DNA from 2 places in the Isoptericola haloaureus genome. Region 2 is predicted to be linked to the other one. Evidence: riboswitches for the same ligand, from Rfam matches in the RefSeq annotation. Region 2 holds a riboswitch; the other holds the start of a gene.

Region 1 (14,285 bases), on a different contig from region 2:
CCCGATGATGGCGGCCCCCTCCGCGGCCGCCGGCCGTCGGGCTGCTGTGGTGGCGACCGCCGGTGGCCTGCTCGTGTCGACGATCGGCGGGGCGACCGCCGCGCACGCGGCACCGGTGGACTCGGACGCGGCCAAGAAGCTGAGCACCGTGGACCTGGGTGCGCTGACCGACCAGGCCAAGCAGGCGCTGGAGGCGGCGCCCGTGGTCACGGTCGACGCCGAGGCCAAGGTCACCGTCGAGCGCGTGACCCCGAAGATCGCCGAGAAGGCCGACATCAAGGCCGCGCCGGAGCCCGAGCCGGAGCCCGTGCGCGAGACCACGCCGTCCCGCTCCGGCGAGCGGGAGTCGGTCTCGACGTCCTCCTCGTCGTCCTCGACCTCCTCGTCGAGCACGACCGAGTCCTCGAGCTCCGCCTCCTCGGTCCCGGCCTCCGCCGTCGGCTCCTCGGTCATCTCGGTCGCCTCGCGCTACGTGGGCGTCCCGTACGTCTCCGGCGGCACGACGCCGTCCGGCTTCGACTGCTCCGGGTTCACCCAGTACGTCTTCGCGCAGGTCGGCATCTCGCTGCCGCGCTCGTCCTCGGACCAGCGCTACGCCGGCACCGTCGTCTCCCGAGCCGCCGCGCAGCCGGGCGACCTCATCTGGTCCCCGGGCCACATCGCGATCTACGCGGGCGGCAACACCCAGATCGACTCGCCGCGTCCGGGCAAGACCGTCCAGTTCCGCAACATCTGGCAGTCCAACCCGACCTTCATCCGGGTCGGCTGAGCCTGCCGGACTCCACGACAGAGGGCCCTGTCGCGCCGAGAGCGCGACAGGGCCCTCTGTCGTCCGTCCAGGGGTCTCGCGGAGACAGGGGCGCGGGCGCTCCCTGAAGCGCTCAGCGGGCCGTCCAGACGCCGAATCGGGGCCCGCGGAACACGCTCGGCCCGGGATCGTGATCGAAACGTGACATGGCGCCGCGTATCAGATACGGTTCAGGCGTTCGGTGGAGCATTCTGCCGGACCTCGACCGGACGCCGAGCCCTGCCGCCGGTCGTGAACCGAGACCCAGGCAGGGGCGGGGGACCCACTTCTGGGCACCGGAGACGGTGTCCTCGGGGTGAAGCCCCACGGTTCTCGGACCGTGGGGCCGGGTGATTTCTCCCACCCGAACCCGACAGCTGACTTCGTAGGCGGACAGGAGAGGGAAGACGTGAACGCACGCAACACCACGCGCGGCCGGCACCGGGCCGCACGCCGCCCCATCACCGCACCCTCGGCCGCAGCCGGCCGTCGCGCCGCCGTGATGGCCACGGCCGGTGGTCTGCTCGTGTCGACGATCGGCGGGGCGACCGCCGCGCACGCGGCACCGGTGGACTCGGACGCGGCCAAGAAGCTGAGCACCGTGGACCTGGGTGCGCTGACCGACCAGGCCAAGCAGGCCCTCGAGACCGCGCCTGTGGTCACCGTCGACGCCGGGGCCAAGGTCACCGTCGAGCGCGTGACCCCCAAGATCGCCAAGAAGGCCGACATCAAGGCCGCGCCGGAGCCCGAGCCGGAGCCCGTGCGCGAGACCACGCCGTCCCGCTCCGCCGAGCGCGAGCCGGTCTCCACCTCGTCCTCCTCGTCCTCCTCCTCGTCGTCGAGCACGACCGAGTCCTCGACCTCCTCGGCGCCCGCGGCCAGCAGCTCGCGTGGTTCCCAGGTCGTGTCCATCGCGGCCCGCTACCTGGGCACCCAGTACGTCGTCGGCGGCGCCTCGCCCTCCGGCTTCGACTGCTCCGGCCTGGTGACCTACGTCTACGCCCAGGTCGGCGTCTCGCTGCCGCACTCCTCGAGCGCGATCCTCAGCGCCTCGAACACGACGCAGATCTCCTCCTCCGAGGCGCAGCCGGGCGACCTCATCTGGTCCCCGGGGCACATCTCGATCTACATCGGCAACGGCCAGCAGATCGAGGCGACCCGCCCCGGTGGCTGGACCGTCCGCCAGTCCAGCCTCTGGCAGTCCAGCCCGACCTTCCTGCGGGTCACCGGCTGATCGTCCCGCGACGACTCCCGACGCCCCGGCACTCCGCGTGAGTGCCGGGGCGTCGTGCTCTGCGCTGGACGTGGCGGCGCGGGTGCTGTTCTCGGCGCTGCCCCCGCTCGACGGCCCGGCTTTGCTGCGTCTTGCGGCCTGCTTTCGCTAGGCTTGAACCACGGTTCGCCGGACGCCGAGGTCCGGACGTACGAGGGAGGCGCGAGATGACACGTCCTGAGGTCGTCCTGGTGGGGGTCGACGGCTCCGAGCCGAGCCTGCACGCCCTGGACTGGGCAGCGGCATATGCCGAACGGGTCGGCTGGCGCCTGCACGTGGTGTGCACCTACTCGCTGCCGTCGTTCACGGCCGCGTCGCTGGACGGCGGGTACGCGGCGCTGGACGACACGGCGATCGCCGAGGGCGCGAAGGCGGTGCTCGCCGAAGCCACGGCCCGTGTCGAGGGCATCGGCGTCCCGGTCCAGGGGACCGTCGCCACCGGTGACGCCGCCGGGGTGCTGGTCGAGATGTCGTCCGACGCGTGCCTCGCGGTCGTCGGGACGCGCGGCCGGGGCGGCTTCACCGAGCGTCTGCTCGGCACGGTCTCGTCGGCGCTGCCCGCGCACGCCCACTGCCCGACCGTCGTGGTGCCGTACCGCTCGGACCCGGAGGAGGGCGACGGCCCGGACCGCCGGGACGGTGCCGCCGTGCATGCCGTGCGACGCATCGTCGTCGGTGTCGACGGATCGCCGACCGCCGAGGTCGCGCTGCGGCACGCCGTCGAGCAGGCCGAGACCTGGGGCGCCGAGCTCGTGGCCGTGGCCGGCGTCCCGCTGGGCAGCGGCGCGGGGGTCCTCGCCTGGTTGCCGTCGCAGATCGACCACGAGCAGATCCTCGACGACGTCCGCGCGGGGCTGGACGTCATCGTCGACCGGGTCGCGGCGGAGCATCCCGGGCTGACCATCAAGCGGCACGTGCTGGACGGGTCCGGGGCCGAGCTGCTCACGGAGTTCTCCGGCGCCGCGGACCTCGTCGTCGTGGGGTCGCGCGGCCGTGGAGGATTCCGCGGCCTGCTGCTCGGGTCGACGAGCCAGGCGGTGCTGCACCACTCCAAGTGCCCGGTCCTCGTGGTGACGCGCAAGTGTGACGAGGAGCTGCAGGCCGACTCCGCCGCCTGAAGGCGCCCTAGCTCGGTCTGCCGCCCACCTGCGCGCCCCACCCTCCGCCGCCCCACCTTTCGTTGTGGGCATGAAATCTGCAGGTCGGACCGAGGTCCGACCTGCAGATTTCATGCCCACAGCACTGGGGCGGGCGGTTGCTCCCCGGGGCTGTGGATAACGCCGGCGCGAGTGCCGACGGCTCTGGCACGGTCGTGTCGTGCCGCGATCACTGCCTGAGGACGACGACCTTCCGGAGCGGCCCTTCCGCGTCGCCGATGCCCTCGCGCAGGGCGTGGAGCCGACGACGCTGCGTCGGGTCCGGTTCGACAGCCCCTTCCACGGCGTGCGCGTCGCGTCCGGGGCGGCGGCCGGGCTCGAGGCACGATGTCGCGCTCTGCTTCCGGTCCTGGGCGACGGCGTGGTCTTCAGTCACGTCACGGCCTTGCGGCTGTTCGGCGTCGACGTCCCGTGGACGATGGAGGACCTGGCGGCCGACGGCGCCGCACCGCACGTGGTCACCGCCGCTGCGGCCGACCGTCCCCAGCGTCAGGACGTGATCGCGCACCGGACCCGGCAGGAGGTCCTCGACACGACGACGATTCGCGGGTTGCCCGTGACGACGCCTGCCCAGACGTTCGTCCACGTCGCCGCGCATCTGCGGTCGCCGGACGACATCGTGGTGCTGGGTGACGCGATGATGCGGCACGCCCGCGAGCTCACGAGCCCCACGGAGCTGGCACGGCTCGCCGCACGCACCCGGAAGGTCAAGGGGATCGCTCAGGTCCGTGCCCAGATCCCGCGCCTGCGTCCCGGCACCGACTCGGTGACGGAGACCCGGACACGACTGCAGCTGACGGATGCCAACCTGCCGTGCCCGCTGGTCAACGCGACCATCCGGCTCGCCGACGGCACCTACGTCAAGCGGTGCGACCTGCTCTACCCGGAGCATCGGGTCGTCATCGAGTACGACGGCGACCAGCATCGCACCGACCGCGGGCAGTGGCGGGAGGACGTGCGTCGGCGCCGATGGGTCCAGGAGCTCGGGTACCAGGTGGTCGTCGCGGTCGGCGACGACCTGACGCGGAACGGTGGTGTGCGTCCTGGCGGCGTCGTGGGACGGGTCCGTCCGCTGCTCGATCGTGCTCCGACACCGGTGCCGGCCGGTACGCCGGAGACCGTCGTCGTGCCGTACCGCGCCACGATCTGAGCGGCGACCTCAGCGTCTTCCCGGGGCGCCCGCCGTTGTGGGCATGAAATCTGCAGCCGACCTCGGCGTGTCGACTGCAGATTTCATGCCCACAACGATGGGGCGGCCGGGTCGGCCGGGGCGGCCGGGGCGGGTGGGGTGGCGCGCGGAGGGACGCGGCGGGTCAGTGGCGGTTGCGGTAGAGGTACATCGTGATCGGCGCGAACACCGCCGTCATCACCACCGCCGAGACGAGCACGGTGACGATGTCGCCGGCGTCGACGACCCCGCCCATCAGGCCGCGGACCGCCGTGACCAGGTGCGTAACCGGGTTGACGTCCACGAACGCCTGCAGCCCGGACGGCATCGTCGCGGGGTCGACGAAGATGTTCGACGCGAACGTCAACGGCATGAGCACCATCATCGACACGCCCATCACGGCGTTCGGGGTGCGCAGCAGCAGGCCGAGGATCGTGAAGATCCAGCTCAGCGCGAAGGCGAAGACCAGCAGCAGCGCGACGCCCGCGACCACCCCGAGGACACCGCCGTCCGGCCGGAAGCCGATGACGAGCCCGAGCCCGATGCACATGACCGACGCGATCGTGTACCGCACCTGGTCCCCGAGCAGCGCGCCCACGATCGGTGCCGGCCGCCAGACCGGCAGGGAGCGGAAGCGGTCGAAGACGCCCTTGGTGATGTCGGAGTTCAGCGTGTAGCCGGTGTAGACGGTGACGATGATGATCGTCTGCACCAGGATCCCGGGCAGCAGGAACTGGATGTACGCCGTCGTCGACCCGGCCAGGGCCCCGCCGAACAGGTACGTGAACATCAGCGTGAAGACGACGGGGGAGACGAGCACGTCGAAGAGCTGTTCCGGCACGTGCTTGATCTTGAGCAGCGCCCGCCACCCGAACGTCAGCGACGTCGAGACGGCCGACGGGCGCGACGGCCGTTCCTCCAGCGCGACGGCTTCGCGCAGGGTGGTCGTGCTGATGTCGACGGCGGTCATCGGGACACCTCCTGCTCGAGGGCGGGCTCGCCCGAGCCCTGCTCGTCCTCCGGCAGCGGCTCGCCGGTCAGCGTCAGGAACACCTCGTCCAGGCTCGGCTGGCCGAGGGAGAACTCCGGAACGGCGATCCCGGCCTCCTCGAGCGCGGGGAGGACCTGTGCCACCCGGTGCGTGCCGTCGTCGGGCACCCGGGCGGTCAGGCCGTACGGGTCGGTGGGCAGCGTCGGCTCGGTCCCGAGCACCCGCTGCACGACGGCGGCCGCCTCGGCCCGCCGCGCGGCGTCGGCGAGCCGCAGCGTCACCGCGCCCTGGCCGACGGAGTGCTTGAGCTCGCTGGGCGAGCCCTCGGCGATGAGCCGGCCGTGGTTGATCACGCCGATGCGGTCGGCGAGCTGGTCGGCCTCCTCCAGGTATTGGGTGGTCAGCAGCACCGTGGCGCCGTCCTGGACCAGCACGCGCACGATGTCCCACACCTGGTTGCGCGATCGCGGGTCCAGCCCGGTCGTGGGCTCGTCGAGGAACAGCACGCGCGGGGACAGCACGAGCGAGGCGGCGAGGTCGATGCGCCGCCGCATGCCGCCGGAGTAGGTCTTGACCTGTCGTCCACCGGCGTCGGTGAGGCTGAACGCCGCGAGCAGGTCGGCGACCCGCTGCCGCGCCGCGGGCCCGCGGAACCCGTACAGCCGGGCAAGCATCAGCAGGTTCTCGGTCCCCGTGAGGTCCTCGTCCACCGAGGCGTACTGGCCGGTGAGTCCGACGGCGGCACGGACGGCGTCGGCCTCGGACACGACGTCGTGGCCGAGGACCTTCGCGGTCCCGGCGTCCGGGCGCAGCAGCGTGGCGAGCATCCGCACGACCGTCGTCTTGCCGGCGCCGTTGGGCCCCAGGAGGCCGTACACGCTGCCGGTGGGGATGGCCAGGTCGACGCCGTCGACGGCCTTCGTCGTCTTCTTGCCGGAGGTGAAGTGCTTGACGAGGCCGGTGGCCTCGACCGCGTGCTGGGGCCCGTCGCGCATGAGGGTCTCCTCGGTGGGTGTGCTGCCAATGTAGAACGTAGGACGCGGCACCGACAGAGAATTCATCGTTCGGCGGACGGGCGCCCGCGAGGTCGTTAGGGTTTCGCCCATGACCCCCCGCACCGCGCAGCCCGTGCACCACCCGGGCGCCACCGCCGAGCGCCTCAACACCGCCTACCTGGCCGACTGGGTGGCCACGCAGGCCGGTCTGGCCCGACTGCCCGGCGTGCAGTACGCGGTGAGCATCGACGGCGAGCTCGTCCTCGACGGCGCGTGGGGCGTCACGGACCTGACCTCCGGCACCCCGCTGCGCCCGGACCACGTCTTCCGGGTCGCCTCGCACTCCAAGACGTTCACCGCGACGGCGGTCGCCCGGCTGGTCGACGCCGGCCGGCTGCGTCTGGACGACCCGCTGTCCCGGCACGTCGCCGAGCTGGACGGCTCCGACGTCGGGCGGGTGACGGTGCGCGAGGCGCTCGGGCACACCGGCGGGGTGCTGCGCGACGGCCACGACGCCGACTACTGGCAGCTCGCGACGCCGTTCCCGGACCGTGCCACGCTGCTCGACGAGGTCCTCAGCCACGGGGAGGTCTTCGGTCGCGGGGAGCACTTCAAGTACTCCAACCTCGCCTACGGCCTGCTCGGCATGGTCATCGAGGAGATCACCGGCACCCGGTACAGCGAGCACGTGCGCACCGAGCTGATCGAGCCGCTGGGCCTGGCCGACACCTCGCCGGAGCTGGACGACGACGTCGCTCGCCGCGCCGTCGTCGGGCACAGCGCGCGAGCGCTCGCCGCCCCGGGGCTGGCGACGATGTTCGCGGACGGCCGGCTGCCGGTGGCGGCGGTGACCACGGGTGCGTTGTCGGCCGCGACCGGGTTCTGCTCGACGGCGCGCGACCTGGTGCGCTGGGCGGACGCGCACGCGGACGGCTCGACCCTGGTGCGCCCCGAGACGCGTCGGCTGCTGCAGCGCGACGAGTCGGTGATCGACCGGCCGCACAGCCCGCGGCGGGGCTACGGGCTCGGGTTCGAGACCCGCGAGGTGGGCGGCCGCCGGCTGGTCGGCCACTCGGGTGGCTTCCCGGGGCAGATCACGCGGACGTGGTTCGACCCGTCCGAGCGCATCGCCGTCGCCGTCCTGACGAACGCGATCGACGGCCCGGCGGACGCGCTCGCGCTCGGGATGTTCGGGCTGGTCACCGCGGCTCTGGAGGGTCTCGAGGCCGGGTCTGCGGCCGAGGCCGGGGCCGAGGCTGAGGTTGAAGCCGGGACCGGGGCCGACGGCGGCGATCCGGCCGCGCCGGCCACCCCGGACGGCGAGTCGCCGGACGACGGCGAGACTGCGGCCGAGCGGTCGCCGGACGACGGCGGCACCGCTCCGCACCCGCTGGACCGCTGGACGGGCCGGTTCGCCAACCTGTGGGGCATGACGGACGTGGCGCGGCTGGGCGACCGGCTGTGGGCCGTCGACCCGCGCCGGGCGGACCCGCTGGACGGTGCCGAGCGCCTCGAGGTCGACGGCGACGTGCTGCGGCCGGAGCCGCACGCCGGGTTCGGTCCGGTCGGTGAGCCGATCCAGGTCCTGCGGGAGGCCGACGGCCGGCCGAGCGCCGCCGTCGTCGGCGGGATGACCTCGTGGCGTGCGGACGACTTCGAACGTCAGCGCCGGGCGCACGCCTCCCGCTAGACGACCGCCGGCTCCCTGTGCGCGGCGCCCGTGCGCTGTGGGCGTGAAATCTGCAGCTCTGCCCCACGCAGAACTGCAGATTTCACGCCCACAGCTTCATGGCCGCTGCGCGGTGTCAGAGGTGGAGGGGGTCGAGCCGCGGCGGCGGCAGCGGCCGCGGCTCCTCGAGGGACTCCGACCCGAACCGCTCCGGGGCGAGCAGACGCATCACCGCGTCGTCCAGGTTCGCGCGGATCGCTGCCTCCAGACCGTCGGCGTCCCGCGCCTCGAGCCGTTCGACGATGTCGGCGTGCGCCTCGGCGGCGTCCTTGCGCACGACGTACTCCTCGCTGACCGTGAAGCTGGCGATGCGCACCTCGACGATCAGCGTGCTCATCCAGTGCAGGAGCCACGGGTTGCCGCTCGCGGCCACGAGCTGCCAGTGCACGTTGAGGTCCGCCGCGCCGACTCGCAGGGCGTCGTGGGTCGCGTCGGCGCGCACCAGCTCGTCGTGGGCCGAGCGCACGGCAGCCACCTGGTCCGCCGTCGCCGTGTCGACGGCGGCGCGCGCCGCCGTCGTCTCCACCATCGTCCGCGCGGCGTACAGCGGGCGGATCCGGTCCTTGCCGATGGTCCGCACGGACAGGCCGCGTCCCGGGGTCGCGACCACGAGCCCTTCGGCGACGAGCCGCTGCGCCGCCTCGCGGAACGGGCCACGGCTGACGCCGAGCTGCCGGGCCACCTCGATCTCGCGGATCGGTGCCCCGACGCGCAGGGCTCCGGTGTAGATCGCGTTGCGCAGCTCGACGGTGATGAGGTCCACCGTGGAGGGTCGGGTGACGGGGGAGAGGGCCGGTGCGGCACCGGGCGCAGGCCGGTGGGGCGGGTGCATGGAGCTCCTTCCGAGGTCACGACACGACAACGATCCCGGTCGGCGGATGTTGCAGGCAGATGTCGCCGGGTGAAGTCTGCCGCGCCGAAGGGCGTGATCACGCCGATCTTGCGATTGTAGGACAATCAGACGCGACGACACGCCCATTGTCGGATCGTTCGGAACGGGGATACCGTAACGAATCGTCCACACATCCAGCCCCGCTGTGTCCACGTCGGGGCGACGGAAGGAGACTCCCGTGCAGTCCACGAGGACCACGAACCGCCGCCGGGCTCTCGCCGCGGCCGGCTCCGCTCTTGCTCTGACCGCCCTGGCCGCGTGCTCGAGCGTCGACGACGGTGGCTCGGACACCGGCGACGGCGGCGACACCGGCGACAGCGGCGACGGCGAGTCCATGTCGACTCTCGCCGACCTGCAGGAGGCCGGCTCGATCAACGTCGGCTTCTTCGGCGAGGTGCCGTACTCCTACGAGGAGGACGGCGAGCTCACCGGCGCCACCATCGAGCTCGGCCGCCAGATCTACGGCGAGCTCGGCATCGACGAGGTCACCGGCACGCAGGTCGAGTGGGGTGCGCTCATCCCGGGCGTCAACGCCGACCGTTTCGACGCCGTCAGCGCGGGCATGTCGATCCTGCCCGAGCGGTGCGAGCAGGTCGCCTTCGCCGAGCCCACGATCATGTACACCACGGCCTTCCTCGTCCCCGAGGGCAACCCCGAGGGTCTGGAAGACTGGCAGTCGGTCGAGGGCAGCGGGCTGACGCTCGCGGTCACCTCCGGCGCGATCGAGGCGGGCTACGCGGACGAGACCGACGTCGAGGCCATGGAGGTCCCGGACCGTCAGGCGGGCCTGGACGCGGTCGTCTCCGGTCGCGCCGACGCCTACGCCCTGACCGGCATCTCGCTGCGTGCTCTGGCCGAGGAGACCGACCAGCCCGTCGAGGCGACCGAGGCGTTCGTCGCCACGATCAACGGCGAGCCCCAGATCGGTGCCGGCGCGGAGGTCTTCCGCCAGGACGACACCGAGCTCCTCGCCGCCTACAACGACGGCCTCGCCACCTACCTGGAGGACGAGGACGCCTGGCTCGAGGTCATGGAGCCCTTCGGCTTCTCCGGCACCGAGTTCCCGCCCTCCGGTCTGACCGCAGAGCAGCTCTGCGACCCGGACCAGGACCTCTCCGACCTCGCGGACGAGCTGGGCATGGACTACTGAACGCATGAGCGATGACATCCAGGACCTCGTCGAGAGGCTCCCGCTCCTCGGGGACGCGGTTCTTGTCACGTTGCAGATGACAGTGGGCGGGGCTCTCCTCGCCGTCGTCATCGCTGTGCTGCTCGGGTTCGGCTCGCGCACCCAGACTCTCTGGGTGCGCGGGCCGTCCCGCGTCGTCGTCGAGTTCTTCCGCGGCACGTCGCTCGTGGTCCAGCTCTTCTGGCTCTTCTACGTGCTGCCCGTGTTCGGCTTCAAGATGGAAGCGCTCGCCGTGGCGATCGTGGCGCTCGGGCTCAACTACGGCGCTTACGCCTCCGAGGTGGTCCGCGGGTCGATCGCGTCGGTCCCGCAGGGGCAGTGGGAGGCGGCGACCGCGCTGAACATGACGTGGTTCCACAAGGTGCGGCGGGTCATCTTCCCGCAGGCATGGGCGCTGATGATCCCCATGCTGGCCAACCTGCTGATCCAGCTCCTCAAGGGGTCGGCGCTGGCGTACTACATCACGCTGCAGGACGTGAACTTCTGGACCGTCGAGCTGCGGCGGGCCACGGCCGACACGTTCTTCAGCTACACGGCCGGTCTGATCGTGTACTTCATCATCGCCTACCTGCTGACCTGGGGGATGAACATCCTGGAGGAGCGCGCCAAGCGGCGGCTCGGCCGCGGCACGCGGCCCACCCTGCGTGAGACGTTCGGCCTGAAGCCCGCCTCCAACCCGAGGCTGGCCAACATCGCGGGAGCCCCGGCTGGGGGTGGCGGCGCATGAACAACGACAGTATCTGGGATTGGGAACGCGCCTGGGAGGTGCTTCCCGACCTGCTCCAGGGCCTCTCGGTCACCATCCAGATGACCGTGCTCGGCATGATCATCGCCTCGGTCCTGGGCCTCTTCATCGCGCTCGCGATGCGGACCCCCTCGCGCTGGCTGACCACTCCGCTGAAGTTCGTCGTGGACTTCATCCGCATGACGCCTCTGCTGGTGCAGCTCGTGTTCGTCTACCTGCTGCTGACCTGGGTGCCCGGCTACGTCGTCGGCTTCGTCGTGCTCGGCGTGCACTACGCGACGTACATGTCCGAGGTCTACCGCGCGGGGATCGAGGCCGTGCCGAAGGGACAGTGGGAAGCAGCCACGGCCCTGAACATGGCCAAGGGGCGCACCTGGCGTGCCGTCATCCTGCCGCAGGCGATCCGCAACACCCTGCCCGGACTGGGCAACTACGCGATCTCCATGTTCAAGGAGACGCCGTTCCTCTTCGCCATCTCCGTGACGGAGATGTACAAGGCGGGGCAGGACTACGGTGCCAACACCTTCTCGTACATCGAGGCGCTGACGATGGTGGGTCTGCTCTTCCTCGCGGTGAGCTACCCGACCTCGCTGCTGGTGCGCAGGATGGAGATCCGTCTTGCCTGATCCGAACCACCCCGGGGAGAGCCCGACCATGACCACTGCCACGGGTGACGTGCCCGCCATCGAGTTCCGGGACGTCGACAAGCGCTTCGGCGACAACGTCGTCCTGGACGGACTCAACTTCTCGGTCCCGCAAGGCCAGCGCGTCACGCTGATCGGCCCGTCCGGGTCCGGCAAGACGACGATCCTGCGGCTGCTCATGACGCTCGAGGAGCTCAGCGGCGGCCTCATCCTCATCGACGGTGACCCGTACACGCACGAGTACAAGGGCGACAAGTGGGTCGCCGTCCCCGAGAAGCGGCGGCGCGTCGTGCGCAACCGTGTCGGGATGGTCTTCCAGCAGTTCAACCTCTTCCCGAACATGACCGTGATCGAGAACATCATCGAGTCCCCGATCCACGTCCTGCGCAAGCCGAAGGACGAGGCGATCGCGGACGCCGAGCGGCTGCTCGAGAAGGTCGGCATGACCGAGAAGCGGGACTTCAAGACCAACGAGCTGTCCGGTGGTCAGCAGCAGCGCGTGGCGATCGCTCGCGCGCTCGCGATGGACCCGGAGATCCTGCTGCTCGACGAGGTCACCTCGGCGCTCGACCCCGAGATCGTCGCCGACGTCCTCGACGTCCTGCGTGAGATCGCGGAGACGACGGACATCACGATGCTGCTCGTGACCCACGAGATGCAGTTCGCCCGCGAGGTGTCGGACCGCGTGCTGATGTTCGACAAGGGTCAGATCGTCGAGGAGGCGGACCCCGAGACGATGTTCACGAACCCGACGCACAACCGCACCAAGGAGTTCCTCAAGGCCGTGCTCGGCGGCTGACGAGGCACTCGCCCGGAGCGGAGTCGCAGGGTCGGACGCCAGAAGAATCTCGGCTGACCTGCAGGTGCACGAACGGCCCGCCTCACCCGGAGCTCCGGGAGGGGCGGGCCGTTCGTCGTGCGCGCTAATCCGAGGAACCGGTGTCGTCGGAGCCGGTACCGCTGCTCCTCCCGGAGGAGGACGTGCCATCCTCGGGCGTCGCCGGATCGGTCGGCTCGGCCGGCTCCGTGGGCTCGGCGGGGTCGGTCGGCTCGGCCGGGTCCGTCGGTTCGACCGGGGTCGTCGGCTCGGGGCTAGGCTCCGGCGTCGTGCCGGTGCCCCCGTCCGTCCCGGTGCTGGACTCGTCGGTCGGCTCGACGGACTCCTCGTCGTCGGTCCCCGTCGACGAGCCGTCGGTGCCGGTCGTCGCGCCGGAGCCGTCGCCCTCCACGATCCGGTTCCCGGAACCCACGACGTCGGCGGAGTCGCGCTCCACCGTGCGGCTCAGGCTCGTCCCGGACCCGTCGACGCCCTGGACGGCAGCGGCCAACGGCTTGCCCATGAACAGCTCGGCCACGAGCACGACCCCCATGACGACGACGAACACCACGGCCGTCGAGGCGGCGAGGACGCGGAAGGTGCCGTGACGGTCGATCGTCCGCAGCCAGGCGTTGCGCGGCCGGGCCGGGGCATCGACGTGGTCGGAGGGCCCGTCGGTCTCGTCCTCGACGGCGCCCGCGCCGACCGCCGTGACGGTCGCCGTACCCGGGGCGGCCTGCGACGCCGGGGTGCCGCCGTCGGGCAGCGCACGTGCCTCGGGCCGCGGCCGGACCATCTGGCCGACGACGGGCTTGAGCTGGGCGTGCGTCTTCTCGATGGAGCGCGTGTAGAGGAAGTTCGCCACGACCGTCAGGACGCTGGCGACACCGGCGCCGATGATGGTGCCGGCGATGCCGAAGAACGACAGCATGACGGTGGTGCTGACGGCGGCGAGCGCGCTGGCGACGATCTGAGTGACCGAGAGCTTGGTGGGCTCCGGCAGCTTCTCGTCGGCCTCGGTGCGGGCCGGGCGCTCGTCGCTCGGGGGAGGGGCGATCGCGGTCACGGGCGCCTCCTGGGTGCGCAGGGACAGGGGAGCCCGCGTCACCCGTCGGCCGACCTGCCGTGCGTTGCTGCGGGTCCGACGTCGGCCGCGGGCTGTCCTGAGATTCTAGGAAGCGACTGTGCGGTCCCCGGTGGGGATCCGGGGAGTTTCTGTGCTGTGCCCGACGCCACGCCCCTCGGCGTTGTGGGCATGAAATATGCAGCTGCACCCCGGGCGCAGCTGCATATTTCACGCCCACAACGGGCAGCGGGTCAGGCGGAGGCGGACTCCGCGGCGGCGAGCAGGATGCAGGTCGCCACGCCGTCCATCGCCACGCGGACCTCGTCCAGCGGCGGCATGGACGGCGCCAGCCGGATGTTGGCGTTCTGCGGGTCCTTGCCGTACGGGAACGTCGCCCCGGCCGGGGTCAGCTTGATGCCCGCCTCGCCGGCGAGCTGGACGACGCGCGAGGCGGTCCCCGGCACGACGTCGACCGACACGAAGTAGCCGCCGTCCGGGTCCGTCCAGGTCGCCACGCCGGTGTCGGCGAGCCGGTCGCCGAGGATCTCGACGACCGCACGGAACTTCGGTGCCAGGATCTCGCGGTGCTTGGCCATGTGCGCCCGCACCCCCGCCGCGTCGCCGAAGAACATCGCGTGCCGGAGCTGGTTGACCTTGTCCGGGCCGATGGCGCGGAACGACAGGTGCTTCGTGAACCAGGAGATGTTGGCCGGCGAGGACGCCAGGAACGACACCCCGGCGCCGGCGAACGTGACCTTCGAGGTCGAGGCGAACATCAGCACGCGGTCCGGGTTCCCGGCCTCGGCGGCCAGGTCGATCGCGTTCGCCGACT
Region 2 (14,285 bases):
AGAGCGTGATGACCGCGGTGCGCGCGGCCTTCAAGCCGGAGTTCCTCAATCGGCTCGACGACGTCGTGCTGTTCGACGCGCTCACCCTCGGCGAGCTGGGCCGGATCGTCGAGCTGCAGGTCACAGCGCTGGCGGACCGTCTCGCCGACCGTCGGATCACGCTCGACGTCACGCCGCCGGCCCGCGAGTGGTTGGCGCTGGAGGGCTACGACCCGGCGTACGGGGCGCGGCCGCTGCGCCGGCTGGTGCAGCGCGAGATCGGTGACCGGCTGGCGCGCCGGCTGCTGGCCGGCGAGGTGTCCGACGGTGACACCGTCGTCGTCGACCGGGTGGAGGGCGACGAAGGTCTGACCCTGCGCTGAGGCCCGTCGCCGACACCCCGCAGACACGAGATCGACCCACCCGGCCGAGACCGACGTACTGAACGTCGATCTCGGCCGGGTGGGTCGATCTCGTGGGGTGGTCCTGCGCCGGTGCGCTGCCGGTCAGGTGCGGGTCAGATGCGGATGAACTGGGGGTTGGACTGCCAGATCGTGCGCTTCACGACGCCGACGCCCGGACGCGCCGCCTCGATGATCCGGCCGTTGCCGGCGTAGATCCCGATGTGCCCCGGCGAGTAGACGAGGTCACCCTTCTTGGCGTTGCTGCGCGAGACGCGCTTGCCCATGGAGGCCTGCGCCGACGACGAGCGCGGCAGGGTCTTGCCGGTCGCCTTCTTGTAGACGTACGAGGTGAAGCCGGAGCAGTCGAACCCGGTGGCCGGCGAGGTGCCGCCGTAGGAGTAGCGGTGGCCGACGTAGCTGTTCGCCACGCGGACGACCTTGTCGCCGCGGGTCACCTTCGGGGCCACCCGGACGTTGCGGTGCCTCGTGGTCTTCTTCAGGCCCTCGCCGCGGACGGGCACCGCCACGACACGGATCCGGTTGCCGCCGACGTCGTACTTGCCCAGCCCAGGACGGAAACGCACGACGCCGTTGCTGTTGGTCTTCTTCACCGCGACCTTGTCGCCTGCGACGATCAGGCGGACCCATCCCGTGACGGGCTCGCCCCACTTGCGGACCTTGGCCGTGTACTTCGGACGGGTGTGCGACTTGCCCTTCGTGGCCTGCTTGCGGCTCATCGATACGTAGAGGTTCGTGCGCGCCTTCGGCTTGATGCGCACCGTGCGGTTCTTGGTCACCTGGTCGAGGCCGGTGGCCGCGGCCGGGGCGACGACGGCGCGGACGCCGTTGCGGCCGACGTCGTACTTGCCGAGGCCCGGACGGAAGTGGATGGTGCCGTCGGCGTCGAGCTGCTTGACGGCGACCTTCGTGCCCTTGACGTAGAGCCGGACACGGCCGGCGAACGCCTCGCCGTCGGCCGTCGTGGCGCTCACGGTGTACTTCGGACGGGTGTGCCCCTGGCCCTTGCGGCCGGTGTGGCGGGACTTCGACATCGAGACGTCCGGCGTCGTGCTCACCACGACGGGCTCCTCGGTGGGAGTGGGCTCGGGCGTGGCCGTCTCGGTGGCGGTGGGCTCGGGCGTGGCCGTCTCGGTGGCGGTCGACTCGTCGGACGTGGTCGTCGCCTCGTCGGCGACGGCGGACTGGGCGCCGGCCACGAGCGTGCCGCCGGCGAGGGCGGCCGTGAGGGTCATGGCGACGGCAGCGTGCCGTGTCCGCGGCGGGCGCACCGCGCCCCGCGGGCGCGCAGCATCCAGGGAGGTGGTGGACATGGGGTACTCCTCCAGCCGGCGAGATGAGCTGTCGGGTTAGGCCGAGAAGTGGTGGCCTGCCGCCGAAGGACGGCTTCACCCCGAGGGTGGCGACGTGCGTCACCCGCAATACCTGGGTCTCCCGCTGCTGCCGTCGGTGCTCCGTTGGGCCGGCCCGCCGGCAGCACTGGGCTGCGGGCCGGTCGCCGCCCGGTCTCCGGACGACGTAGGGACCGTAACCACGCGATCACGGTAGGTCACAATCCGATAACGACCATGTCGGGAGATGGTCGTGGAGGAGACGTGAAGGGATCCGGCGGCGGGAACGTGCCCGTCATGACCGACGAGTCCGGACAGAACCGGACGGAACGCCTCGGCCTCGACGTGCCGGATCGGACGATCGCCGCATCCAGGGTGCCGGGTCGGTGAAGATCGGGCGCGGGTCCGATGACGTCCGTCGACATCCCGGGGCCGCCCGGTCAGTCCAGCAGCGACCCGGTGCGCTCCTCGTCCAGCACGGCGACGCACAGCCCGGTCCGGTCACCGGCCGCCCACGAGTCCTCCGTCGGGGTCCACACCACGAAGGCGACCGACGGCGCCGCCTCGGCGCGGGCCTGCGGTCCGAGCAGGTCGGCGGTGCAGCCGCGCGCCGTGCGGGCGGCCACCACGTCCTCGCCCGGCCAGATCGCGTCGCTCGCGGCGTCGGTGCGCCCCACCACCTCGGCGACGTGCGGGTCCGCGCAGGGCACGACCTCCACCGCGCCGACGCCGCCCTCCGTCGACGCGCCCGACAGGCACGAGCCCAGGACGAGCTGGACGGCGTTGACCGTCGTGGGAGCGGTGACGTCCGCGGCGACCGGCTCCCACGCCTGCTCGCGCGCGCTGGAGGTCAGGGCGGAGATCCCGGTCGCACCGGCCACCACGAGCACGATCAGCCCGACCACCGACAGCACCCAGATCCGCGCGGTGCGCCGCGCCGCGGCACGCTCGGCCGGCGTCGGCCCGCCCGGGGCTCCCCAGCGTGTGCCGTCGCCCGACCGGGCCGGTGGGGCGGCGGCGGTCGCGCCCGGCGCGGCGGCGGTCGCGCCCGGCGTCCCGGCGACCGGCGGCGTCCCGTCCGGCCCGGCCGCGGGCGTCGCCGGACCGGGCGAGGCGAAGGAGAGGTCGTCCTCGGGTCGCTCGGTCATGGAGGACAACCTACCGAGCCGTGCGGGCCCCGGGTCAGACGCCCACACGCCGCTCGACGCCGGGCAGGTCGTCGTCGTACAGGACGTCGGAGAGCCGCCGCCGGTCGAGCCGGCGCACCCAACCGGCGCGGGCGCCGTCGGGCCGCGCCTCCTGCACGACCCAGCGACGGACGCCGATCGCGGTGAGGCGGGCACCGATCGCGAGGACCTCGTCGCGGGTGTGCACCGTCGGGTCGACGGTGGTGCGCACCTCGTGGTCGACCCCGGACTCGACCAGCAGCCGAACCGACTCCCAGGCGGCCCGGCCGGACGGGGCCGCGCCGGTGACCTCCTCGTAGCGGTCCGGGAGCGCCTTGACGTCCAGCCCGACCCAGTCGACGAGCGGCAGCACGTGCGCCAGACGGGCGGGCCACGCGCCGCCGGAGTGCAGTCCCACCTCGAGCCCGAGGTCGCGGACGTCCCGGCAGGCGTCCGCGAGGCCCGGGTGCAGCGTCGGCTCGCCGCCGGAGATCACGAGACCGTCGAGCATCCGGCGTCGCCGCTCCAGCAGGTCGAGGAGCTCCGACCAGGTCGCGCCGGGACGACGGCGGGGGTCGATGAGGGCCGGGTTGTGGCAGTAGGTGCAGCGCCAGGGGCACCCCTGGGTGAAGGCGGTCGCGACGAGGTGCCCCGGCCGGTCCACGGTGGAGAACGGCACGAACCCGGCCAGCCGCAGCGGGGCACGGGTCGGCGCGTCAGGCGACATCGACACCCACCGCTGTCGGCTCCCGGAAGGTCACACGCTCGGCGTACTCGCCCTGCTTGCCGGTGTTGAACGAGGCCACGGGCCGGAAGTAGCCCATCACGCGGGTCCAGACCTCGGTGGGTGCGGAACAGGTGGGGCACTCGCGCACGTCGCCGGCCAGGTAGCCGTGCGTGGCGCAGATCGAGAACGTCGGCGTGACCGTCAGGTAGGGCAGCCGGTGGTTCTCCAGGGCCCGTCGCACGAGCCGGCGGCAGGACTCGTCGCTGGAGACCTGCTCGCCGAGGTACAGGTGCAGCACCGTGCCGCCGGTGTAGCGCCGCTGCAGCTCGTCCTGGCGGGCCAGCGCCTCGAACGGGTCGTCGGTGAACCCGACCGGGAGCTGGGTGGAGTTGGTGTAGTAGGGCTGCTCGTCGCTGCCGGCCTGCAGGATGCCGGGGTACCGGGAACGGTCCTCCCGGGCGAACCGGTAGGTGGTGCCCTCGGCCGGGGTCGCCTCCAGGTTGTACAGGTGCCCGGTGCGCTCCTGGATCTCCACGAGGCGTCCGCGCACGTGATCGAGCAGCTCCAGGGCCATGGCGTGCCCGGTCGGGGTGGTGATGTCGTGGGTGTCGCCCGTGGCGTTGCGGATCATCTCGTTGACACCGTTGACGCCGATGGTGGAGAAGTGGGCGTCGAGTGTGCCGAGGTAGCGCTGCGTCCACGGGTACAGGCCCCCGTCCATGAGCTCCTGGACCGTCGCCCGCCGTGCCTCGAGGCCGTCGGCCGCCAGGTCGATCAGTCGGTCCAGAGCGGCGTACAGCGCGTCCCGGTCCGGGCCGTGGACGTGCCCGAGCCGGGCGCAGTTGACGGTGACCACGCCGATCGAGCCGGTCTGCTCGCCGGACCCGAACAGCCCGTTGCCGCGGGCCAGCAGCTCGCGCAGGTCGAGCTGGAGGCGGCAGCACATCGACCGCACGTCGCCCGGGTTGAGGTCGGAGCTGACGAAGTTCTGGAAGTACGGCGTGCCGTACCGCGCGGTCATGGTGAAGATCTCCTCGGAGATCTCCGAGTCCCAGTCGAAGTCCGGCGTGATGTTGTACGTCGGGATGGGGAAGGTGAAGACCCGGCCGGCCGCGTCGCCGGCGGACATGACCGCGACGAACGCCCGGTTGATCATGTCGGACTCCTTCTGGAGGTCCCCGTAGGTGACGTCCAGGACGTCCTCGCCCACGACGGGGTGCTCCTCGGCGAGGTCCTCCGGACAGGTCAGGTCGAAGGTGAGGTTGGTGAAGGGCGTCTGGGTGCCCCACCGGGAGGGCACGTTGAGGTTGTGCACGAACTCCTGCAGGGCCTGGGTGACCTCGTCCTGGCTGAGGCGGTCGACGTGCACGTACGGCGCGAGCAGCGTGTCGAAGGAGCTGAACGCCTGGGCGCCCGCCCACTCGTTCTGCAGGGTGCCGAAGAAGTTGACGATCTGGCCCAGCGCGGACCCCAGGTGCCGCGGCGGGCGCGAGGAGACCGCGCCGGGCACGCCGCCGAACCCCTCGGACAGCAGCTGGCGCAGCGACCACCCGGCGCAGTAGCCGCCGAGGACGTCGAGGTCGTGGACGTGCAGGTCGCCGTCGCGGTGGGCGGCGGCGAGCCCGGGGGAGAACACCTCGTCGAGCCAGTAGTTCGCGATCGTCTTGCCGGCGACGTTGAGGACGAGCCCGCCCAGCGAGTAGCCCTGGTTGGCGTTGGCGCGCACCCGCCAGTCGGCCCGGGCCACGTACTCGCTGACGGCGGCGGAGGCATCGATCTGCGTACCCATGGCGGCTCCTCGGAAGGTCTTGTGAAGGCCTTCACAAGGCTAGTCACCCGGAGGATCCTCCTGTCGCCGACACGCCGGGCCCGACGGCGTGACATCGATCCGGACCCGGCGTCACCTCGGCTCAGGCCAGGTCGAGCACCACCGGGACGTGGTCGCTCGCGCCCTTGCCGCGGCGCTCGTCCCGGTCGATCGAGACGCTCGTGACCCGGTCGCGCAGCGCGGGGGAGGCGTACGCGAAGTCGATGCGCAGGCCCTTGTCCCGGGGGAAGGCGAGCTGCTGGTAGTCCCAGTAGGTGTACGTGCCGGGTGCGGGCACGTGCTCGCGGGTGACCTCGGTGAAGCCCGCCTGCTCGAACGCCGCGAACGCCTCCCGCTCGGGCGTGGACACGTGGGTCCTGCCCGCGAACGCGGTCACGTCCCACACGTCGGTGTCGCGGGGGATCACGTTCCAGTCGCCGAGCAGGGCGAGCTCGACCGCCGGGTCCGCCGTCAGCCACCGCGCGGCGGCGGCGCGCAGGCCCTCCAGCCACGCCAGCTTGTAGGCGTAGTGCGGGTCCTCCAGCGTCCGGCCGTGCGGCACGTACAGCGACCAGACCCGCACGCCCCCGCACGTCGCCCCCAGGGCGCGGGCCTCGACGCGCGGTTCCTGGTCGGGCTTGACGAACGACGGCTGGCGCGGGAACGACGTCGCCACGTCGGCCAGGCCCACGCGGGAGACGATCGCGACGCCGTTCCACTGGTGGTACCCGGTGTGGGCGACCTCGTAGCCGGCCTCCTCGAAGGGCAGGTGCGGGAACTGGTCGTCGCGGCACTTGGTCTCCTGGACCGCCAGCACGTCCGTGCCCGACCGCTCCAGGAAGGCCAGCACGCGGTCCAGCCGGGTACGGATCGAGTTGACGTTCCACGTGGCGATACGCACGCGAGCACCCTAGGCCACATAGAGTGCCGTCATGGGTACTGCGCTCGTCACCGGCGCCACCGCCGGTCTGGGACTGGAGCTCGCCTGGCAGCTCGCCACCGCTCGTCACGACCTCGTGCTCGTGGCCCGGGACGGCGACCGGCTCGACCAGGTCGCCGGACAGGTCCGCGCCGCCGCCGGCGTCCGCGTCGAGGTGATCGCCGCCGACCTGTCGCGGCACGAGGACGTCGCGCGCGTCGCCGAACGGCTGTCCGTGACCGGCGCCGAGGACGGCGACGACCGTCGCCCGGTCGGGCTGCTCGTCAACAACGCCGGCTTCGCCCCGGCCCAGCACTTCGTCGGCGGGGACCTGGAGGTCGAGCTGGCCGCCGTCGACGTCATGGTGCGCGCCGTCATGGTGCTCTCGCACGCCGCCGCGGAGCAGATGGTCTCCCGCGGGCGCGGTGCCGTGCTCAACGTCGCCTCCGTGGCGGCGCTGACCGCCGGGGGGAGCTACGCGGCCGCCAAGGCCTACGTCCGCACCTTCACCGAGGGGCTCGCCGTGGAGCTGGCGGGTACCGGCGTCACGGCCACGGTGCTGTGCCCGGGCTTCACCCGGACCGAGTTCCACGACCGGGCCGGGCTGGACACCGACGTCCTGCCCGACGGTGCGTGGCTGCACGCGCCCGAGGTGGCGGCCCACGCGCTCGCGGACGTGCGCCGCGGCGTCGTCATCTCCACGCCGTCGGTCCGCTACAAGGCGGCGTCCGCGGTGCTGCGGGCCATGCCCCGCTGGGCGGTGCGCGCCGTCGGGCACTACCGCTGAGCCCGGTCCCCGTACCCTGGTACCCGTGACTTCCGCCGACTTCTCCCCGACCCCTCGCGAGCAGCTGCTCGAGCTCGTCAAGGAGCTCGCCGTCGTGCACGGCAGGGTGACGCTCTCCTCCGGCAAGGAGGCCGACTACTACGTCGACCTGCGCCGCATCACGCTGCACCACCGCGCCGCGCCGCTGGTCGGGCACGTGCTGCTGGACCACCTGGAGGAGGTCGGGCTCGGCACGGCCGAGGTCGACGCCGTCGGCGGGCTCACGCTCGGTGCGGACCCCATCGCCGACGCCCTGCTGCACGCCGCGGCGTCCCGCGGGCAGGACCTGGACGCCTTCGTGGTGCGCAAGTCCGCCAAGACGCACGGGATGCAGCGCCAGATCGAAGGGCCGGACGTCACCGGCCGCAAGGTCGTCGTGCTGGAGGACACCACCACGACGGGCGGGTCGCCGATCACCGCCATCGAGGCGCTGCGCGAGGCCGGCGCCGAGGTGCTCGGCTGCGCGACGATCGTCGACCGGGCGACCGGCGCCGGCGAGAAGATCGAGGCCCTCGGCGTGCCGTACCACTACCTCTTCGACCTGGACGACCTCGGTCTCGCCTGACCGCCCCCGTGCGTTGTGGGCATGAAATCTGCAGCCTGAACCCGTTCAAGGCTGCAGATTTCATGCCCACAAAGGGACCCGGAGGGGCGGCGCCCTCAGACGCGGTCGACGAGGTCCGCGATCGAGTCGACGACGTGCGACGGGCGGAACGGGTGGTGGTCGACCTCGTCCGGCGTCGTGGAGCCGCTCAGCACCAGGAACGTCTCCAGACCCGCCTCGATGCCGGCGACGATGTCGGTGTCCATCCGGTCGCCGATCATCGCCGTGGTCTCCGAGTGCGCGACGATCCGGTTCAGGGCCGAGCGGAACATCATCGGGTTCGGCTTGCCCACGTAGTACGGGGAGCGTCCGGTCGCGGCGGTGATCATCGCCGCGACGGAGCCGGTGGCCGGCAACGGACCCTCGGCCGAGGGGCCGGTGGTGTCCGGGTTCGTCGCGATGAAGCGCGCCCCGTCCTTGATCAGCCGGACGGCCTTGGTGATCGCCTCGAAGGAGTAGGTGCGCGTCTCGCCGAGGACCACGTAGTCCGGTTCGGACTCGGTGAGGGTGTACCCCGCCTCGTGCATGGCCGTCGTCAGCCCCGCTTCGCCGATCACGTACGCCGACCCGCCCGGCACCTGCTCGGCCAGGAACGTGGCGGTGGCGAGCGCGGAGGTCCAGATCGACTCCTCGGGCACGTCGACGCCCGAGTGCGCCAGGCGCGCGGCCAGGTCGCGCGCCGTGAAGATCGAGTTGTTCGTCAGCACCAGGAAGGGGCGGTCCTTCGCGCGCAGGGCGTCGACGAACTCCGCCGCGCCGTCGATGGCCTGCCCCTCGTGCACGAGCACGCCGTCCATGTCGGTCAGCCAGCACTCGATCGTCCGCTCGGTCATGGGACACACCGTAGCCCGTAGGCTGCACGCGTGACCGACGAGCCCTCCGAGCCCCCCACGCACACCGGCGCCGTCCGCCGGCACGCCGCGGCCCCGACCGGTACGTCCTGGCGCTCCGCCCCCGGGCTGGCCGTCCGCGGCGGGCTGGTCGGCATGGCCGAGTCCGTCCCGGGGATCTCCGGCGGGACCATCGCCCTGATCACCGGGCTGTACGACCGGCTCCTGGCCGCGGCGAGCCAGGTCGTGCACGCCGGTCGCGAGCTGGTCCAGGGGGTGGCGCAGGGCCACGGGCTGCGACCGGCCGGGCGGGCGCTGCGGGCCGTCGACTGGCGGTTCCTCGCCCCGGTCGTGGGCGGCATGGTGGTGGTGCTGTTCGCCTCGTTGAGCACGATCGCGCCGCTGCTGGAGGAACACCCGGTCCCGGTGCGGTCGGTGTTCTTCGGCATGATCGCCGTCTCGGTGCTGGTCCCGCTGAGCATGATGCCGCACCGGTTCCGCGGGCTGGACGCGGTGCTGCTGGTCGCGGCGGCCGTGGCGGGCTTCTTCCTCGTCGGCCTGCCGCCGTCGGAGGTCTCCGACCCCTCTCTCTGGTACGTGGCCCTCGCCGCGGCGATCGCGATCAACGCCCTCGTGCTGCCGGGGGTGTCGGGGTCGACCCTGCTGGTGATCATGGGGCTGTACATCCCGGTCCAGCAGGCGATCGAGGACCGCGACCTGGCCTTCGTCGGTGCCTTCGCGGTCGGCGCGGCCGTCGGCCTTGCCTCGTTCGTCAAGCTGCTGCACTGGCTGCTCGGGCACCGGCGGCAGGGCACGATGGCGGTGCTGGCGGGGCTGATGATCGGCTCGCTGCGGGCGCTGTGGCCCTGGCAGGACGCCGACGGCGGGCTGCTCGCCCCGGCGGGCGCGGGCGCCGTCGTCGGCCCGCTGCTGCTCGCCGTGGCGGGCGCCGCGCTCGTGGGCGCCGTCTTCTGGTGGGAGAGCTCGCGGGTCGTCGATGAGTGACGAGCCGGTCGGTGTCGGCCCCTGGCCCGGCGGCCCGGAGGCCTGGCCGCGCGCGGCCGACGGCGGTCCCGACCCGCGCTACGACCCCGAGCTGCTGGAGCACGGGGACCGGCGCAACGTCGCCGACCCGTACCGCTACCTGACCGTGGAGGCGATCGTCGCTGACATGGATCACCGTCGCGACGCCGACGCTTTTCTGCACGTGGCGATCGAGAACTGGGCGCACGACCTGAACATCGGGTCGGTGGTGCGCACGGCCAACGCCTTCAACGCGGCCGGCGTGCACATCGTGGGCCGACGGCGGTGGAACCGCCGGGGCGCGATGGTCACCGACCGCTACCTGCACGTCCACCACCACCCGGACGTCGAGACGCTGGTCGCCTGGGCCGCGGGCGAGGGCCTGCCGATCGTCGGTGTCGACAACGTGCCCGGGTCGGTGCCGCTGGAGCACCGTGCGCTGCCGGCGCGGTGCGTGCTGCTCCTCGGCCAGGAGTCCAGCGGGCTGACCCCGCAGGCGCAGGCCGCGTGCGACGTCGTCGTCCACATCACCCAGCACGGGTCGACGCGCTCGCTCAACGCCGGCGCGGCGGCCGCCGTCGCCATGCACTCCTGGGCCCTGCAGCACCTGTGACCTGCCCCTGACCTGCTGTCACGCTGCTGGTGACCGGGGCGACCGTCTCACTCTGTGCGACGTCATGTGACGGCCATGCGCAGAACGTGAGAAAATCTCGATGCATGTGGGCCGTGCGCTCGCCCGCCACCAGCGACGGTGCGACGTCGCCCGCCTGCGTCCCTCGTACGTCCCCTCATTGGAGTACCGCAGATGCCTATCGCAACCCCCGAGGTCTACGCCGAGATGATCGACCGGGCGAAGGCCGGCAAGTTCGCCTACCCCGCCGTCAACATCACGTCCTCGCAGACCGTCACCGCCGCCCTGCAGGGCTTCGCCGAGGCGGAGTCGGACGGCATCATCCAGGTCTCCGTGGGCGGCAGCGAGTACGCCTCGGGCGCGACGATCAAGGACCGCGTCGCCGGCTCCCTGGCTCTGGCCGCGTACGCCACCGAGGTCGCCAAGAACTACTCCGTCAACATCGCGATCCACACCGACCACTGCGTCAAGAAGAACCTGGACTCCTGGGTCCGCCCGCTGCTGGCGCTCGAGGCCGAGCAGGTCAAGGCCGGCAAGAACCCGACCTTCCAGTCGCACATGTTCGACGGCTCGGACATCCCGCTGGAGGAGAACCTCGTCATCGCCGAGGAGCTGCTCGAGCTCTCGCAGGCCGCGCGCACCCTCCTCGAGGTCGAGATCGGCGTCGTCGGTGGCGAGGAGGACGGCCACGTCGCGGAGATCAACGAGAAGCTGTACACGACCCCCGAGGACGGTCTGAAGACCGTCAAGGCGCTCGGCGCCGGTGAGAAGGGCCGCTACCTGACGGCGCTCACCTTCGGCAACGTGCACGGCGTCTACAAGCCCGGTGCGGTCAAGCTGCGCCCGGCCATCCTCGGCGAGATCCAGAAGGCCGTCGGGGACGAGATCGGCAAGGAGAACCCGTTCGACCTCGTGTTCCACGGCGGCTCGGGCTCGACCGCCGAGGAGGTCGCCGAGGCGGTCGACAACGGCGTCATCAAGATGAACATCGACACCGACACCCAGTACGCCTTCACGCGTCCGGTCGTCGACCACATGTTCACCAACTACGACGGCGTGCTGAAGATCGACGGCGAGGTCGGCAACAAGAAGGCCTACGACCCGCGCGCCTGGGGCAAGAAGGCCGAGGCCGGCATGGCGGACCGCATCGTCGAGGCCTGCCAGTGGCTGCGCTCGGCCGGCCACAAGATGTGAGCCTGCGCCGCTGACGCGAAGGCCCCGCCGCTCCTGGTGAGCGGCGGGGCCTTCGTGCGTGCGGGGTCAGTGCTGGGCCGAGGTGATGTCGAGGTCGACGCCCGGGTCGTCGTCGACGATCTCGAGGAGCTCGCCGATCCGGGTGACCTCGAGCAGGAAGCGCACCGTCGGGGGCGCGCGCAGGATGCGGACGGTGTGCGGGCTGCGCGAGGCGAGCCGTGCCAGGAAGGCGACGCCGGAGGAGTCCATGAACGTCACGTGGTGGGCGTCGATCTCGACGGGGAGCCCGGAGGCCTCGGCGTCGGAGATGGCGTCGCCCAGCTCGGAGCTGACCTCGGCGTCGATCTCGCCCGAGAGGACGACGCGCGCCCGCGAGGTGCCCACGATGACGTGGATGCTCGCGGGGTCGCCGATCTGGGGCCCCGTGTTCTCGTCGGCGTCCCCACCATCGGGGGAGTGCGGCGCCGCGTTGGATGCGTCCTGCACGGTGCTCCTTCCTCGAGCTTCTCGCTCACCTCACGTCTCGGCGGACACCAATCTACGGTTGAATGGCGCCGGAATGCACCAACCTGGCCGCAACCCGTGACGACAGGAGGGGGAATGGGTCGAATGCCTGGTTCGTACACCGGCGTCGTGCCGGTCTCGGCCGCCCAGCTCGCCTCGGCCCTGTCCGTCACGACCGTGCCGGCGTTCATCACGGGGTCGTGGTCCACGGGCATGCCCGTGCTCTGGGTGAACCAGGCGTTCGAGGAGCTCGGCGGCGTGGGCATCGACGAGCTGGCGATCCTCGGGCCGCACTCGTTGCTCGCCCTCGTGCAGGACGACCCGAACCGGGCCGCCGCCCAGGCCGACCTCAAGGCGGGGCGGGCGATGCGGCGGATCGTCAGCGCCCGCCGTCGGGACGGCGGCACGACCTGGCTGCAGGTCGACGTCACCCCGCTGCCGAACGGCGACGACCTCCCGGAGTACTGGGTCGGCGTCACCACGGACGTCTCGGAGTACGTCGACCAGCAGGCCGAACAGCTCGCCTCCCTGGAGGTCGAGCGTCGCCAGCGCGCGGACCTGGACCTCATCGCCCAGACCACGGAGCTGCTCGGGGACCTCGAGTACCCGTTCGCCCTGCGCGACATCGCCGACCTGCTGCGCTCCCTGGTGCCGTGGTCCGGGTTCTACCTCAACGACGACGGGCTGCTGTTCGCCGAGGGGGTCGACGTCGCCTCGCCGCCCTCCGGCCGCGGCCGGAGGCACACGCGCTACGTGCCGGAGGACCGGCCGCTCGACCGGCTCGAGCCGGTCCCGTCCGGAGCCGACGGCGGGGCACCGGCGTCGAACCCGGCCGTCGACGACGTGCAGGACCTGCTCGACGGCGTCGTCGACGGGCCCGTGCGGCTGAGCCTCGAGGGTCGGTTCGACCCGACGTCGGCCTCGGGCTGGCTGCGACGGGACCTGATGCACCGCGTGGTCGAGGAGACGGGGGCGGTACCGCACGCCGTCGTCGTCCACGCCGTGGCCGGCCGGCGCCGGGTGCTCGGGCTCCTGGTGACCTGGCACGGAGGTGCCGAGGCCGACGTCCACCCCGGGCGCCCCGAGCCGGACCACGTGTCCACCGTCGTCGAGGTGGTGGCGCGCCGTGCCGGCACCGCGGTCGACAACGCCCGGCTGTACGCCCGCGAGCACCGTCTGGCCGAGGCGCTGCAGCGCGCGATGCTGCCCGAGCAGGCCGACGTCACCGGGCTGGACGTGTGGACCTACTACGCCCCGAACGCCGAGCACGCGCAGGTCGGCGGCGACTGGTACGACGTGCTGCAGATCGCCGACGGCACCGTGGGGCTCGTGATCGGCGACGTGGTCGGGCACGACGTCGAGGCCGCGGCCGCGATGGGCCAGCTCCGCTCCGTGGTGCGTGCCTACGCCTACGAGCTGACGACACCCGGGACGGTGCTGGACCGGGTCGACCAGCTCGTGGCGGGGATGCGGGTGCCGCGTCCTGCGTCGATGGTCTACGCCGCGCTGGAGCACCTCACCGAGGACGACACCTGGGCGCTGGAGTACACCCGTGCCGGCCACCTGCCGCCGCTGCTGCTCCGCGACGGCACCACCCAGCTGCTCTCCGAGGCCGGCGGCATGCTCGTGGGTTTCGGCAACGAGACGCGGACCACCGGCCGTGAGGTGCTGCGGCGCGGCGACGTGCTGATCTTCTACACCGACGGGCTCATCGAGCGGCGCGACCGGTCGCTCAAGCGCGGGCTGGAGACCCTCACCGAGATGTCGGGGCGCATCACCGCGCGGGACGCCGCCGGGGTGGGGGAGGAGCTGCTGTCACGGCTGGCCGACTCGCCCGAGGACGACGTCGCCATCGTCGTCGTGCGCGTCCCCGACCCGGAGGCGGACCGCCGGGTCACCGCGCTGAGCCCCCGCTCGCGGCGCTGGCTGCTGCCGAGCGAGCCGGGCTCCATCGGCCGGGCACGGCACGCGGTGCTGCGCACCTCGCAGGCGTGGGGGCTGCCGGACTCCGCGGCCGCCGAGCTCGTCGTGAGCGAGCTCGTGGCCAACGGGGTGCTGCACGGCTGGGGCAACATCGCGCTGCGGCTGTTCGACACCGGGGACGGGCTGCGCATCGAGGTCGAGGACTCCAACCCGGCACCGCCGGTGGCCACCGACGGGCACCCGAACCGGCTCGGCGGTTTCGGGATGCAGATCGTCGAGCGGCTCGCCGACTGGGGCTGGCGGCCCAGCACGTCCGGCAAGCTCGTGTGGGCCAAGCTGCGGCCCGACCTGACCGGTGGTGCGGGGCAGGAGTAGCGCCGCACCACCGGCCGTCGGCTC

Evidence for each region. A riboswitch is a leader RNA that binds a small molecule or an ion and turns the genes downstream of it on or off. The one in region 2 is predicted to bind cyclic di-AMP.
Region 1: it holds a riboswitch for cyclic di-AMP, as region 2 does, so the genes downstream of both, V5O49_RS04300 (C40 family peptidase) here and V5O49_RS14205 (C40 family peptidase) in region 2, are expected to answer to the same signal.

The regions. Positions count from the first base shown of each region.
Region 1 covers NZ_JBAGLP010000110.1:85,850-100,134, forward strand. The annotation lists gene V5O49_RS04295 (C40 family peptidase) at 1-769, shown strand, start outside; cyclic di-AMP (ydaO/yuaA leader) riboswitch at 1,033-1,194, shown strand; gene V5O49_RS04300 (C40 family peptidase) at 1,197-2,021, shown strand; gene V5O49_RS04305 (universal stress protein) at 2,228-3,178, shown strand; gene V5O49_RS04310 (DUF559 domain-containing protein) at 3,378-4,367, shown strand; gene V5O49_RS04315 (ABC transporter permease) at 4,531-5,355, opposite strand; gene V5O49_RS04320 (ATP-binding cassette domain-containing protein) at 5,352-6,371, opposite strand; gene V5O49_RS04325 (serine hydrolase domain-containing protein) at 6,481-8,061, shown strand; gene V5O49_RS04330 (GntR family transcriptional regulator) at 8,177-8,932, opposite strand; gene ehuB (ectoine/hydroxyectoine ABC transporter substrate-binding protein EhuB) at 9,171-10,142, shown strand; gene ehuC (ectoine/hydroxyectoine ABC transporter permease subunit EhuC) at 10,147-10,908, shown strand; gene ehuD (ectoine/hydroxyectoine ABC transporter permease subunit EhuD) at 10,905-11,552, shown strand; gene V5O49_RS04350 (amino acid ABC transporter ATP-binding protein) at 11,581-12,369, shown strand; gene V5O49_RS04355 (hypothetical protein) at 12,494-13,453, opposite strand; gene V5O49_RS04360 (aspartate aminotransferase type Ic) at 13,705-14,285, opposite strand, start outside.
Region 2 covers NZ_JBAGLP010000118.1:867,864-882,148, reverse strand. The annotation lists gene clpB (ATP-dependent chaperone ClpB) at 1-362, shown strand, start outside; gene V5O49_RS14205 (C40 family peptidase) at 497-1,714, opposite strand; cyclic di-AMP (ydaO/yuaA leader) riboswitch at 1,719-1,863, opposite strand; gene V5O49_RS14200 (septum formation family protein) at 2,173-2,880, opposite strand; gene V5O49_RS14195 (anaerobic ribonucleoside-triphosphate reductase activating protein) at 2,915-3,625, opposite strand; gene V5O49_RS14190 (ribonucleoside triphosphate reductase) at 3,615-5,414, opposite strand; gene V5O49_RS14185 (exodeoxyribonuclease III) at 5,536-6,333, opposite strand; gene V5O49_RS14180 (SDR family NAD(P)-dependent oxidoreductase) at 6,365-7,138, shown strand; gene pyrE (orotate phosphoribosyltransferase) at 7,164-7,742, shown strand; gene V5O49_RS14170 (HAD-IIA family hydrolase) at 7,838-8,614, opposite strand; gene V5O49_RS14165 (DUF368 domain-containing protein) at 8,645-9,616, shown strand; gene V5O49_RS14160 (TrmH family RNA methyltransferase) at 9,609-10,247, shown strand; gene fbaA (class II fructose-bisphosphate aldolase) at 10,440-11,459, shown strand; gene V5O49_RS14150 (STAS domain-containing protein) at 11,526-11,945, opposite strand; gene V5O49_RS14145 (ATP-binding SpoIIE family protein phosphatase) at 12,060-14,261, shown strand.